Regions from separate parts of the Neobacillus sp. Soil_C_43 genome, predicted to be linked through region 1. Evidence: riboswitches for the same ligand, from Rfam matches in the RefSeq annotation. Region 1 holds a riboswitch; each other region holds the start of a gene.

Region 1 (5,142 bases):
GCACCGTACCATCTTTGGCAGCATGATGCAGAAGCAGTTATTGATATTAAATATGGATATTGGTGCAAGTTGATACAGAAAAGATACCCAACGATAAAAAATGGGTATGTTAAGCATATTTATTTTCACGGTACCGATGGCTTTGATTATCATTTTATATTCTTTACACTAACAAATGGAACAGACATCGAAATCGCTCAATTTCGTAAAGTTGGTGAAAAAACATGGAAACAGGTGAAAATGAAGCCGGAAGAAGAGTGCTTAACGGTAAAAGGGATTAAAAGATAAATTGCCAAAGGTTTCCAGGGGAAGGTTGTCAGGGGGACGGTTCTGCTGGCTTTTTTCTTCATCAAAGATTTTTTTGTGCCACAAGAACTGTCCCAGTGGTTTCGCCTCGAATTTTGTCGAAGATTGATAGGTTTTTAGAGTTGTGGATAGTGATAGAATGAAATTGCAGCTGAATATTGTTGGGGTGGTTGGTTGTTAATCTTCTTTCTGTTTTAGGAAAGGAGGTGATAATCATGGAAACATTTCTTGAAATTCTAAGAGAAGTTCTGAAGGGAGTTGTGCGTGAATTGAGCGCTTATTTCTTTCGGAAAAACGTTCTAGAAAACAAGAAAACCGCCCTACGCCGTCGTAAGCAAAAGGGTGGTTCTCAAGACAAACAATAAGCTTTTTGACAACCACCACCCTGACGGTTGAGGTTGCTGGGAGAAGTGTTAGCGCACTTCTCTTATTTATTATATTTCCATTATACATAAAAGTATTCCTGTAGAAAAGGAGAAATCCTCGGAGACCGGAGACCAAGGGGACGGATCTGCTGCTTTTTTCTTCATCAAAGATTTTTTTGTGCCACGAGAACCGCCCCTGTGGTTTATTCCTGTGATTTATTATTCTATCTCTAATTGTTTCTTCAAAACACTCTGTACTCGCTGTTTTTCCTCTGTAGATACAATTCCATAATAAATTTTATTGATTTTAGTTCCTTGTTCCTTTATTTCCATTTGCTGAATGTCTTTTGCTGCGTCTTTATAATACTTTTGGATATTTAACATTTGTTCAAAAGTAAGATTTGTTTTTACATTGTTCCCAAGTGCTTTGAATATATTTGAATAATTAGTTAAGCTCGACAAGCTTGCGCCTTCCTTTATTACTGCTTGAATAATTTGGCGTTGTCGCATTTGTCGACCAAAGTCACCTCTTGGATCCTCATGTCTCATTCTTGAATAGCTTAATGCTTTCGCACCATTTAACTTTAATTCACCTTTAGGAAACTCATATCCACCAGAAGTAAATTGTAAATCATTTTGAACGGTTACTCCTCCAACCGCATCGACAATATCTTTAAAACCTTCCATATTAATTTGTACATAATAATCAATTGGGATATCAAGGAAGTTTTCTACTGTATCCATGGCCATTGGAACTCCACCAAAGGCATACGCATGGTTAATCTTATCCTCTTTCCCTTTTCCAACGATCTCCGTTCTAGTATCACGTGGAATACTTAGCATCTTAACAGAATGATTGTTCGGATTAACAGTTAACACAATAATCGAGTCTGAACGACCACGATCACCTTTGCGTTCATCTACTCCTAACATTAATACAGAGAAAGGATCCTTCTTCGATAACTCAACAGGCTCCTGACGTTTTTCCGATTGTTTACGCTCAATTGGTTGGTGCATGGTTTCTACCGCATTTTTAAGAGAGTGATAGACAGAATAAGCGTAAACTCCAACACCGATAAAGAGAATTAGTAAGATAATTCCCGTTACCTTAAGCCATTTTCTCTTCTTTTTTTCAGTTTTCATCAGATAAATCCCCCAAGAAGTATATTAATTTAACTATTATATATGGTCCGAAAGTATTTTACAATTTTTTCAAATTAGGCCTTTTTTATTATAAATCAATCTCTTTGTGGAAGATATTATGTCAATTTTGTTAGTAAGGGTGATCGACTTCAAGCTGGGAGACAGAGGTTCAGTCACTCCATTAAGTACCTTTCCATAAAAGAAGCTTTCAGACCTCGACATTCTTCTCAATGATTTTATACCAAGAGTCCTTTATTTAGTTGGTTTTACCCCTGTGTTAATTAATCGTCTGATTAGTATCGAATAAGGGGGTAGAGAGACGAAAGAAGGCATTTCTCATGAAAATTGTTCTTTTTAAGGGAAGGATAGGGGGGAGTTCTGTTATATCTGCGACAAAGTTTTTATCTGATATCTAGGAGAAAGTCTTTATTCTTGCGGATTCTAGCAGTTCCAATTAAACGTTTGAATAGTAAAACATATAGGGGAAAGTGATGAATTTTGTTTAAATTGAGGGAATTGGGAGTGGATAGAGCAATGGTGACTAGTTAAGGTCCTTACATAACAATAGTCGCAATAACAACCTCGAGTTCATTTTCATAAAGGGAGAAATTTGTCCATTTCTTGACATTTTGTTCTAGAATAAGAAGATTCAAGGGAATTTTCGTATACTGTTTTTTGAAAATTATGTATTATAGATTTAATAGGGAAAAAGTCTTACTAAATTTAATGATGAGTAGGTAATAAGTATGCCGTATTATTCATTTCGAGAAGTTTGGACACCTTTGAGGCTTTTTAATATTCGATTTTTTATTGATAACAATGATAATAGTTTTTGGATCAAAATGGGGAATCAACCGAGAAAGAGGCTAACAAAATAACGGTTAAAGAAATTATTCTAACAGGAAAGAGCTCTGTCTGCACAGAGCTCTTTCTCATTATTTTCAGCTAAAGCTACATCTTGGATCAATCATAGTTGTTGTTATTCCTCCATTAGTACAGCCCATGAAAAGGATATATAACTATATTAAGGAGAAATTAAATGATTTTGAAGAGATTAGTATAAATCAGGAAACAGGAAAATAGGAGGTAAATTATAGAAGGTCATGGTATTGTTTTTGCGGCCGAAGATTTCAGAGGATTTGACCGTAATCTTGCTAGAGAATAGCTACTCCTTGTTTCTTGCATATAATTAGATGGATCCAGATTAAGATCTGTAATATAGGGATTTACTCACAATCTATCATGTGGAAGTGTATGTTTTGCATAGTAAAAAAGATATACAATTCCTTATTTTTAATATATATTTAAATTAAATAATGCTGAACAAATAAATTGAGTTATTTTGTTCTCATTTGAAAAAGGCAAATCTATTGAAAAGTAGAGACGCAAAGCCACAGGTCTACGGTATTTTTACTATGATGGCTGGGCTACCAAGTGAAGAATGGAAAAAACTCAATTTTTATATTGGGCTATTTCTGCATTCTTCCTTTACAAAACTAGTTTAGGAGGATTTTTTTATGCCAAAAAAAGAAGTTTTATTCACCAGGAAGTTCCGCAATGTACTTGCCACCACTGTTCTAACGGCAGGATTCACTTTCTCTATGGGAGGTGGACAAGCATTTGCGGATGAGAATGAGGTTCAGGTTGATCCTGCAGCAGGAGATACAGTTCAACAAGGAACTACGGATCCTGTAACCGATTCAACCGTAACAGATGAAACTACGGATCCTGCCGATCAGGAAGAGGCAACAGAGGGAACAGCTACAGATGGAGCGACTGAAAGTACCGACGACGCCGTTACAGAAGAAACACCAGCAGATGAAAGTACCGATGTAACTCAAGAAGAAAGTCCATCCCTTGTCCCTGGTGACTTTTTCTATTTTGTTAAAGTAATGACAGAAAAGATTCGCCTTGCGTTTACTTTTGATGACTATGAGGAAGCTCAATTATTAGCTGATTTTGCAGCTGAACGTATTAAAGAAGCAAATGTTCTACTAGCAGAAGGAAAAACTGAAGAAGCAGAACAGCTTTTAAAAGATGCGATTGCCACGCAGGAGCTTGCTGGTGAAAATTTACCAGATTCTACAGAGTCTTCAGAGGAAACGGAAGGTACTACTGAACAAAAGGATACAGATGTAGTAGAAAGTAAGCTTGCTAATAACATAGATGCGCTATTACTCGCTTTAGAAAAGGTTGAAAATCCAAAAGCTCAACAAGCGATCATGAAAAACGTTCAAAAGACTTTCGAAAAACTTCAAAAGAAGATGAGCAGGCTTGAAGAGTTAGATTCTAAGTTTGCTGAAAAAATGAGTGATATTGAAGGAAAATTAACTGATGGAAGCATTTCTGCTGAGAAGGCTGATCGTGAGAAGAAAAAGCTTCAGGAGGAATTAGGCAAGAAAAAGGATAAGGTTGAAGAAGAAGTAGCTGGCGACGTTGAGGAAGTAAGTACGGAGGCAGCTGAAGAGACAGAAGAAGCTGGTAAAGAGGAAGCTAAAAAAGGGCAAGAAACAGCGGCGGTTAAAAAAGTGGAAGATAAACAAACTGAAGCTGTAAAGCAGGCACAAGAAAAACAACAAGAAGCAACGAAAAAGGCTGAAGAAAAGCAACAAGAAGCAGCGAAAAAAGCGGAAGAAAAGCAAAAGGAAGAAGCCAAAAAAGCTGAAGAAAAACAAAAAGAAGAAGCTAAAAAAGCCGAAGAAAAACAAAAAGAAGAAGCTAAGGCTGAAGAAAAAGAAGATAAAGATAAAGATAAAGATAAAGAAAAAGAAAAAGAAAAAGAAGATCCTGGTAAGGGCAATAAAGGTAAGGGAAATTAATAGTTTATGCTTGGGTGTGCCATTTTTGGCTCACCCTTATTTTTTTACTCGGGACCAGGGAACCAAGGGGACGGTTCTGGTGGTTTTTTGGTTTAAAATATAATTTCAAAAGGGATGAAATAAACGTAAGTATTAGTGATGCGCTTTAGGTAAATTCTTATCTAGGGCATCGAGAGTGGATAAGCAATAGTGACCATTCCCGGTCCTTGCTTAAAAATTGTTACCATTACCACTTTGAGTTCATTTTTATAAAAGGAAATAGAAAACTAAGAGACAGTAGTCGACATTTTTTTTTAAGAATTCTAAGCAAGACCCCACTATTTTCAAGGTTTTCCCCTTTTATTAACTAATCGTTTGATTAGTATCGGATATAGGGGAGGAAGAATGAAAGAAGTCGATCAGTGAGAAATAACTACTATTTTGTGGAATAGGGTGGGAACTCGCGGAAAGTTGGCCGACAATTTTTTATGCCTGATGTGATGTGAAATAGGCAAACTATTGTGTTTATG
Region 2 (5,142 bases), on a different contig from region 1:
ATTGACCTGTGTATAATGGTACATATTGAGGTCGTGACGCAAAGAAGATAAAGGTAGAAAGGGCAACTAAAAGAAATAAAAATGTCCCTATGATGAGTCCTTTTTGTTTTGAACTTTTGGAGTTCCACCAACTGCCAAATAGCTCTCCTGTATGTTTAAGTTGATCTATCCATGATCGATTCATTTCTCACCCTGCCTAGCTTTCTATCATTCTTTAAAATTGCATCCGCATCATTTCTTGGTAAGCCTCTACTGCCTTGTCCCTAATAGTAACGGTTAGTTCTAAAGCAACCTTCGCCTTTTGTGATGCAATGGTTACATCATGTATATTATCAATTTCCCCTGCCGCAGCTTTGACGGTTAAATCAGAGGCTTGCTTTACTGTTGTATCGACGTTTTCCAGGTACCCTTTAAGTACGCCCGAAAACGTGTTTGGAGTCGAACTTGATTCCACATTTTGAATAGGATTTTGATTAATTTTGATTAGTCCACTATTTATACCAGAAACGTTCATTTATGTTTCCCCCTAACGGCCTATTTCTAAAGCCTTTAACATCATTGATTTTCCAGTATTAAATGAAGTGACATTCGCTTCATATGCTCTTGAGGCAGCCAATAAATCTATCATTTCCTTTGAAAGGTCAACATTTGGCATCATGACATAGCCATCCGCATTCGCATCAGGATTTGATGGGTCAAAAACCATTTTGAATGGTGTCTTTTCATTAACTATGCCTGAAACTCTAACTCCTTGGAGTTGGGATTGTGATTGTTTTTCCATTGCCCCTTGTAAAACTTGATTAAATGATTTCTCTCTTGGTTCCATCATCACCATTTTTCGTCGGTAGGGTTCCCATTTTCCATTTACAAAAGTTCCTCTTGTCGATTCTGCATTCGCAATATTGGAAGAGACAACATCCATTCGTAGACGTTGTGCGGTCAAGGCAGATGCACTAATATTTAACGAATCGAACATGTTCTTTAACTCCTTCCTTTAATCGCTATTGATAATTGTTGAAATTCACTGTTAATTTGTTCCGTAAGTGTATAATACCAGAGTGAATTTTTTCCCATGCGAGTCATTTCTTCATCAATATCTACGTTGTTCCCGCTGTTTTGCATGACGGTGTTCGTATTCTCAACAACGCTTGGTGAAGGAATAATGGATGGTCTTCCAATGACCAAATGGCGGGCATCGGAACGATTTCCTTCAAAATTTGTTTGATTAGTTAAGTGTTTTTTCAATATATCCTCAAAAACTACTTGTTTGGCTTTATATCCAGGTGTTTCAGCATTTGATATATTATTAGAAATCACCTGTTGGCGTAAACTAGAAGCATCTAATGCCTTTTGTAGGAGGTTAATATTAGTCAACTTTCTCCTCCTCCTTTCCACCTATAAAACTTTGACATTTTTCGATAAATATCAACAAAATTATTAACATTCAATCATCAATATACTATAAAAAAGGTATTTAAATCTACACTTTTTTTACATAGTAAAAGTGTGTTATAGGAACATTATTTGAATATCAAGCTTTTAACTGGCCAAAAAACTTACTCACGCCTGTAACCCAATGATTATTCAGATTAGTAGGGTCATTCTCTGCACCAACAGGGGCATATTTTCCAGCAATTTTAGTTATGCTTGTTAGCCCCATTCCAAGATAATTCTTACTTATATTTCGAGCCATATCCATAATGCTTTCTTCAATAGAGGAATAGGATCTTAACCCATTTTTCCCCATCATTCCAGCGATGTTATTTTTAACATTGGCTGCTTTTGATGTTCCATTACCCGTTTCATGTTGAGCAATCGCTGCCAATAATGCTGGATCAACATTATATCTTTGTCCAGCTTGAATAAATGTTTGTCCCATCCCTTGCAATTTTCCGCCAAGCCCTTGATTAATTTTTTCAGCACTTATGGATTGAAATCGTAAAGATTCTCCTGAGTTAGCCGCAAACGAATCCATTCCCATATTTGAATTTTCATTGGTAAAGGTCATGTTTTCTATAAAGGAAGGAAACGTGGGTTGGATGGAAGATGGTGCATCGCCATTCATCATTTCATTTAAAACCGATGTAAAAAGGTTTGCAAATTCAGAATTAGTCGTCCCCATTTGTGAAGTTAATTTTTCATTACGGGACAATGTACTAGTTAACATAGTTTTGGTAAACCAATCATCACCTATTTTCAATGGAAAGCTCCTTTCTTCTTCATTTTTATATTCTGCTAAGTCCATAGCGAAAAAGAAGCGTGACTACGATTAATGCATCCGTGGTCACGCACAAGTATGTGTCAAACTTGACAACATTTTAAATACGATTGCATTAAATTGCACCTTCTAAAATCTTGCTTACATCACCTAAACATTCTTCCGTAAGCATTGAAATGCATGTTAGCTGACCATTTTCAATTTTCCCTTCAACTAGGACAATCGTATTGGTATCATGTTCTTGTTTCATTGCCAGAATTTGTTTCCCCATATAAACTACATTTTTCACAATAAAGTAGGACCGATTGATTGGGTATCCAAGCGTTATTTTAATTGGATGCTTGAAAAATGGTTTCTTCTTTTTAAATTCCATTAAATTTAAAATCTTACTATTAGCACGTTCGTCTGTTTTAATTTGTTGCAGGAACATTCTTTTTTCCTCTCCTTAACTGAATGTTAAAGAATATAAAAATAACCCCGCCTTTTTGAAGGGGGGTTAACAGACAAAAATATCTTTCAGTTGGGTATAGAAGTCCTATACCTTTGTAGACATTTTATACCTAGGTAAAACACCCTATCTTTTGGCAGCTGGCTGGCATAGTGATTTTCTCCTTAGCCCCTTTAGCTTTGCGCCACTGATTTTCATCAGTTTTGCCTTGATCGAGATTCAATGTTTTTAGTATCTAAATAATCTCTAATCAAATAATAGAATGTTTTAACAATATCGAATATCCGACCATTTTCCCATTTTTGTCGAATCTACTGGGTATTTAGTCCTAAATTATAGAATATTACGTAGATTTATTAAGAATCATGTCATAAATTGTCATTTATTCAAATTTTTATGACTCGATCTATGACTTTTTTACCTTTTAGAATCTAAAAAAATTCCATTTGTTTGCTTACTATAAGTCCTATATTGTTGAGAGACAAGTTTTTGCTTCTTTTGCTGATTAATAAGGTTTTTTGTTTCTTTGAGATTTTCATCTAATAGAGGTGCCATTTGTTGATCTAACAAGTAAGTGTCTTTTAACAATTGCTGCTCATTTGAAGTATATACATAATTCTTTTCGTGGTTTTTTTGCGCATCCACTCTACTCATTAATGCCTGTCTGTCATTAAGTAGTTTTTCAAATTCCTCATAATTTTCTTCTTTTAAGGAACTGCACATCTCTAGTGTTACTTCATAAATACTTTTTAGTATTTCTTCCATTTTTATCTCAGACCTTAGCTTTTTATTTTGGCTTGTTTCATTGCAGTTGACCAGGTATCCGATAATTCGACAGCGAATCCTTCAACTTCATCTAGTATTTCCGAATTCTTATTAAGATTCGCTTCGATTAACCGGGATTTCATATAATCATACATAGTAAGTAATTGTTCCGCTACACTATATTCTTTTTTTAAGGTTATCATTAATTCACTTAAAATATCCTGTGCTCTTAAATTATAGTTATTGCTATCTTCAAAGTTGTTATTTTTTAGAGCTGATTTAGATAATCGAATAAATTTGACTACTCCTTGATATAACAAGAAGGTAAGATCTTCTGGTCTTGAAGTTGTGACAGCTTGTTTTTGATAAGTTTGATAAGGATTATTTAGACCCATAATTATTTCTCCTTTTTCATTCACACATTTTCGTCTATAAAAGATTATCGGATAAACTATGTAATAGTTAAGTTCTTTGAAAAAAAACATAACAAAAAATATAAATAAAAGGGTCTGTTAAACTTGCCTGTTGATTTCCGCTTAAGGCACAAGCGGTCCGTGGGTGTTTCGGCGAGCCTCCTCGGCCAAAAAAGCGCTTGCGGGGTCTCCCCTGAACCATACTCCCACAGGAGTCTTCGTGCCTTCCGCTTCAATCAACAGGGTGTATAAATCAACACTGTTCTTTAACACAGCCAAATAAAAAAAAGATAGTCCAATTCAAAATGGAGTATCTTTTTTTTATTTGCTTAGCTGCCGACCTGGAGAACAATTCCAAACCCATCAATAAGATAGTTAAGTCTTTGATTATACGATTTGAGGTTTTGAATTTTAGCTGCATCCCCCAATTTATTAAATGCAGTAATTTCTCTAGCAAGCTTAGAAACTTCTAACTGTAATTCGTCATTTCGTTTTTTCTCTTGTCTTAGTTGCTGTTCCCTCTTAACTAGCTTTTCCTTAAGGGCTTCTTTTTCATGATTGATTGTCGATTTCATTGTCTCAACTTGTTGAACAGCTTCCTGGTTTTGAAGTGCCATATTGGTTAATTGGTATAACCCTCTCAACATTTCATTTAGGTTTAGACCGGGAAGTTGTTGTACGTTCGTAATAAGCCCTGACAAAATATCTAGCAAATCAGTATTCTGTTCAGTATTTTGATAGGTAGCTTGAGGAACTGTAGGTACCTCGTTAATTGCTTCAATTGAGATTACCGGTACGTTATTTTCGTTAATCGTTGTAAATTGAAGGGCATTTTGATTTAATTTTGACTCTTTTTCATTCGACTTTAATGTGGAATAATATTTATAGTTTACAGATTGATAGCCTCGGTTCAGCAGTTGTGCTGCCTCCTCTAATATCTCCGTAATATTCAGTGCACCCTCTTCTTGCCGGTCTTTAATATATTGAAACATAAAGGTAATTTCATTTTTGGTCCATTTACGATTCGTCTTTTTTGAATCCAAATTATTTTGATTATTTTCATTCATATTAAACATCATCAAATTGTTAAAATAATAAACTAATGATCCAGAAGTCAAATTGTTTTTATTCTCCAAGTCATGAATGAAAGACTCTTCTGATTGTCCTAATTCCTGATTCGCAAATGCCTCTTTCAGCTCAGATAGTGCGGATTTTAAACTCATAAGAATACCTCCTACATGATTATTAGAAATGAACGATTGGTACAAAAGCAATAATCTTAAACAACAATAATACAA
Region 3 (5,142 bases), on a different contig from region 1:
ATGGTGGTCATCATCATATCGATCGTGATAGCCATCATTATTCCAGCTATATTCATGATAATCAGCAGCTTTATAATCCTTATTGAAAAAGGTGAAAATATTCGCTAGTGAAAAGGTTTGTAAAAATCCGTACTGGGTAATTGATTCAGTAGTATTATCAGAGGCATAGGCAGAAGTAGGAAGCATTATTGCACATACTAATAGCAGGATAAGGACTAAACCCTTTATTGTTTTCAAACTTAGTATACACCTCCTTTTTTGCGAATTCTTTATTATGGTAAAAAATGTTCCTTATAAAGAATATTATTATATTTTACTATTTTTGTAAATGAGTATAATTAGGGGTTGTACAATAAAAAACCCCCCCTATAAATGTAAGGAGGGCAAAACTGACAAATTAATTCTCTTGATTTTTCAATTTTGGTACAGGTGCTTGTTTCTTTGTATGAAGAAAATAATAAAGTACTGCACCGATTAAAATATAGAAAGAACACATGAAATATAACGAGCTATAATCTATTTTAGCAGCAAGTAAGCCAACGACGAAGGAGCCAAGAGCAATACCTGTATCATAGATAGATAAGAAGGTCGCTGTAGCTAAACCTCTTTTTCGAGGTTCGGCATCTTGGATAGCGATGGTTTGGAAGGTAGGAAAAAGTGTTCCCCATCCTAATCCAATCATACCCGCTGATATGAGAAATGTGACTGCACCACTGCTTTGGCTTAAGACAAACATCCCAATTGAGAAAAGCAAAATAGAAGGATAAGAAATAACGTTTGGTCCATAAAGATCAAGCCATTTTCCAGTGAATGGTCTAGATAGTAAAAGAACAATCGCATAGACCACAAAGAAGAGACTAGACACACTAGCCAAATGAATTTCATTTGCGTAGATCGAAACAAATGAAAGAAGGGCAGAATAGACAATCGCTAGGAAGCTTCCGACAATCGAGATAGGAATGGCAGATGTCTCAAATAGATTTTTAAAAGAAAAAGCAGAAGCGGCTTTTGGCTGATCCAGCTGTTCTGAATGATTCAATTTAACACTTAGTCCAGTAATAAGAGAACCGACCGCAACAATGACGCTGAGAATAAATAGGGTGTTTGGCCCCCATTGCTGAATAGCCATCAATCCGACAAATGGTCCTAAAACCATTGCCATATTCGTTGACATGACGAAATATCCCATTCCTTCGCCCCTACGTGAAGCTGGAATGATATTAGCTACAATTGTTCCGACTGCTGTTGTTGCCATACCGAAACCAACACCATGAAGCAGACGAATAACTAGAAAACCGGCGACTGTTTTAGGAATAAAGTAAAGAAGAGAGGCTGCAGAGAAAATAATGAGCGCCGATAAGAGAACTTTCTTATTACTCGCGCGTTCGAGCCACTGTCCAGCAAGCGGACGTGAGATGATGGCGGATAGTAAAAATACGGTTGTCATTAATCCCGCGACAGATGCACTGCTATGTAATTCATCCAACGCATAGGTGGGAAGAGTGACGAGCAGGATATAAAAAGTTAAGAAAAGAAAAAAGTTACTTAAAGATACACTAATAAAATCCTTCGTCCATAATTTGGGTTTGTTCATAGATGTAATGCACTCCTTTATAAAAGCTGCTTTAACCAGCTAGATTGCAATGACAGTAATTCCTCTTGAGATGTTAATGGAAAATGCTGCAGTAATGTCTGGTTGACCTCGTTCACAACACTTTCCCATTCGGGATATAATTTCAATGCTTCTTCTGTTAATTCAATGTACTTTGCCCGCTTGTCTGTACCTGACACCTGTCTAACATAGCCTTGTTTAACGAGGCGTTGGATGGTTCGCGTCATGGGCGGTGCCTCAACAAAAAGATAATCACAAAGTTCTCTCTGTGTTAGCGAGCCTTTGTTTTTTAAAACAAAAATAACGGCCCATTGAGAACCGTATAAGCCCATAGGCTTCAATGCTTCATTGAGTTTGTTAGTGAGATGACGTGAAAGCTGGTGAAGAGTATGGAATAATTCGTGGGTTATCATAAATGCACTCCGTTACTACACATAATTAGTTACCTAGGTAACTATAGTGTATTTATTATTAAATGTCAAGAAATGTTCACAGGGGCATAAATGCTCATAAATTGTTAAAAAAATCAATTTTTTTGTAAAAAATTGACGAAAAACATTGAATTGTTCCTAGTTAGATTTTACTATTAAGGTATACAGTGAAAAAGGCAAACTTTTTGAAAAAAAAGGACGCAAAGCCACGAGTCTAAGGTCATATGACTATGATAGTCGGGTTGCCAAAAAGAACGGAATCTAATGTTTGAATAAAACTTCTACGGCATTACGGTTTGTTAGTCCCCCTCTTTTTGGAGGCTTTTTATTCGTTGAAAAAAACATAAAAGGATGGGTGGAAAATTGAAGGTGTTTTTTGGTTCTATTGAATATTTTGAGAAGGAAATCATGAGTTTTGCCAAAAAGAGAAGTTACATTAATTTGGCACGTGAAGAAGTGATGGAGATTTACTCCGAATTAAAAGATGAATTAATGAATGAATTTATATGTGAGGATCACATAAAAAAAGAGTGCATAAATAATCTTAATCTTGCAAGTCAAAGATTCTTACATAAATATCAGGCTGTGTAATGATGAACCATATGTAAAAAGAGTGACTAAAAAATAGTCACTCTTTTTACATTGAGATGATTATCTTAACACATTAAAATATCTCGCTTCTGGATGGGCAAACACCATCGCAGAAACCGAAGCTTCTGGTTCCATCATACAACCATCTGTTAATTGGATTCCAATTTCTTCAGGCTGAATTAATTTAAACAACTTTTTCTGGTCTTCTAAATCTGGGCAGGCCGGATATCCGAAGGAGAAACGTTGTCCCTGATACTTAGCAGCAAATCGGTCCTGCATGGAAAAATCAAGTGGATCCGGGAAGCCCCAGCGGTCGCGTATTTGACGGTGAATTAATTCAGCAAAGCCTTCTGCAGTCTCGAGTGCTAATGCCTGGAGAGCATGGCATTCCAGAAAACGACCGGCAGACTTGAATTCATCCGCTTTTTCGCGAATCCCTCTACCGGCTGTTACGGTAAAGAAGCCAACATAATCCATTACACCACTGTCAACCGATTTTAAGAAATCAGCTAAACAAAGATGTGGCGCGGAATCCTGACGTGGGAAATCAAAAGTTTCTATAACTTGATCATGATTTTCAGGATTATAAATATAAATCTTATTTCCGTCTGACTGTGCCGGAAAGAACTGATAAACAGCATTCGGTGTAATCCAATTTTCACGATTTGCATCAGCTAGCAGTTGGTCTACAACCTCTTTTACTTTTACTGCTTTTTCATCCTTTTCAGCAAGCAAGTTAGCAACCTTCCCCTTAACACCGAGATGATGTCCAATCAGCATCTGCATATTGATGTATGGCTCAATATGAGATAAGGAATAGGTTTTTAAAATGTGCCTTTTTGTATCCATTGGCGTAAAGACTGGTGCCTCTGTGGATATAGCCGGCTTCACTTTCACTGCAACAGATCCTGTAGAGCGGACAGGTAACTCTCTTGGTACCTCTAATGCAGCAAGCTTTTCAGCCTTCTCATCCAACAGCTTTTGGTGTTCCTCCTGGTTTTGCAGTTGGTTTGCCAGTGATAATCCATTCATCGCATCCTTAGCGTAAAGCACAAGTCCATCATATTCCTTAGCAATCTTCGTATCGGTAAACTTACGGGATAGTGCAGCACCGCCAACTAAGATAGGGAGTGAGATGCCAGCATCCTTCATATCTTGAGCCGTTAACACCATTTGCTGTGCTGACTTAACTAGTAAACCGGATAATCCAACCATGTCTGGTTTTTCCCTAAGAATAGCTTGAACTAAATCAGTTGGATTCACTTTAATCCCGAGGTCTATCACATCATAGCCATTATTACTCAGTATAATGTCAACAAGGTTTTTACCAATATCATGGACGTCACCTTTTACAGTAGCTAATATAATTTTGCCCTTTGAGGCAGACACATCGCCTTTTTCCATATGCGGCTCTAAATGAGATACCGCTGCTTTCATCACTTCTGCACTTTGCAAAACTTCAGCCACAATCAATTGATTATCATTAAATAGTCGCCCAACTTCTTTCATACCATTCATTAACGGTCCATTAATGATATCAAGCGGAGCAGGATAGCTTTCCAGCGCCAAATCCAAATCTGGTAATAATCCTTCTTTCGTGCCCTCCACGACATAATAGGCGAGACGCTCTTCTAAAGTCATGTTTGGAACCGTGCTCTTCGCTTCTTTCTTTTTACCACGGTAAAACTCTGTAAAAACAGCTAACGTCTCATCAGTTGTTTTAAATAACAAATCCTCCGCTAATGTAACTTCTTCCTTAGAAATGGAGGCAAAGCGCTCCAACTTTTCCGTATTTACAATGGCGTAATCCAAACCAGCCTGTGTACAGTGATAAAGGAATACCGAATTCAAAATTTCTCTTCCAACCGGTGGTAATCCAAAGGAAACGTTACTGATTCCAAGAATCGTCTGCACCCCTGGAAGCTGCTCCTTAATTAACTTGATACCTTCCACGGTCGCTTTTGCAGAACCGATATATTGTTCGTCCCCAGTCCCTACTGGAAAAACTAATGGGTCAAAAATTAAGTCCTGTGGTTTGAGTCCATATTTGTTTACCAACAAATCATGAGATCGTTTAGCAATCTCAAGCTTGCGCTCGGCAGTAACTCCCATACCTTCCTCATCGATGGTACCGACAACAACCGCTCCACCGTAACGATGAATCAAAGGAACAATCGCTTCAAAACGTTCCTCGCCATCCTCAAGATTTATCGAATTAATAATCGCTTTTCCTTGCGAATATTTGAGTGCTTTTTCAATAACCTTCTCATCGGTTGAGTCGATTACAAGAGGTACCTTAACCTTTTTTACGACCTCTTTAATGAAATTTTCCATGTCCACGATTTCATCGCGGTCAGGGTCAGCCAGGCAGATATCAATGACATGAGCGCCGCCTTTCACCTGTGCCCGTGCAACTTCTGACGCTTCTTCAAATTTCCCTTCGGTGATTAACCGTTTGAATTTACGAGAGCCAATGACATTCGTGCGCTCTCCCACCATGATCGGACG

Evidence for each region. Region 1 has a riboswitch for cyclic di-GMP ahead of AC3A54_RS19475 (DUF5667 domain-containing protein). Riboswitches for the same ligand answer to the same signal wherever they lie in the genome.
Region 2: linked by a shared signal. The riboswitch ahead of AC3A54_RS06660 (hypothetical protein) and the one ahead of AC3A54_RS19475 (DUF5667 domain-containing protein) in region 1 are both predicted to bind cyclic di-GMP.
Region 3: linked by a shared signal. The riboswitch ahead of AC3A54_RS14550 (hypothetical protein) and the one ahead of AC3A54_RS19475 (DUF5667 domain-containing protein) in region 1 are both predicted to bind cyclic di-GMP.

What each region holds. Positions count from the first base shown of each region.
Region 1 is NZ_JBDGJV010000016.1:84,878-90,019, forward strand. Features, by position in the region: gene AC3A54_RS19460 (hypothetical protein) at 1-288, shown strand, start outside; gene AC3A54_RS19465 (hypothetical protein) at 522-671, shown strand; gene tagU (polyisoprenyl-teichoic acid--peptidoglycan teichoic acid transferase TagU) at 891-1,814, opposite strand; cyclic di-GMP riboswitch class I at 3,165-3,249, shown strand; gene AC3A54_RS19475 (DUF5667 domain-containing protein) at 3,332-4,633, shown strand.
Region 2 is NZ_JBDGJV010000003.1:68,681-73,822, forward strand. Features, by position in the region: gene fliF (flagellar basal-body MS-ring/collar protein FliF) at 1-184, opposite strand, end outside; gene fliE (flagellar hook-basal body complex protein FliE) at 215-514, opposite strand; gene flgC (flagellar basal body rod protein FlgC) at 527-976, opposite strand; gene flgB (flagellar basal body rod protein FlgB) at 982-1,374, opposite strand; gene AC3A54_RS06655 (glucosaminidase domain-containing protein) at 1,532-2,200, opposite strand; gene AC3A54_RS06660 (hypothetical protein) at 2,334-2,648, opposite strand; cyclic di-GMP riboswitch class I at 2,799-2,884, opposite strand; gene fliT (flagellar protein FliT) at 3,084-3,431, opposite strand; gene fliS (flagellar export chaperone FliS) at 3,446-3,826, opposite strand; gene AC3A54_RS06675 (hypothetical protein) at 4,174-5,067, opposite strand.
Region 3 is NZ_JBDGJV010000010.1:92,444-97,585, reverse strand. Features, by position in the region: gene AC3A54_RS14565 (hypothetical protein) at 1-237, opposite strand, end outside; gene AC3A54_RS14560 (MFS transporter) at 398-1,594, opposite strand; gene AC3A54_RS14555 (MarR family winged helix-turn-helix transcriptional regulator) at 1,612-2,025, opposite strand; cyclic di-GMP riboswitch class I at 2,209-2,293, shown strand; gene AC3A54_RS14550 (hypothetical protein) at 2,413-2,634, shown strand; gene metH (methionine synthase) at 2,695-5,142, opposite strand, start outside.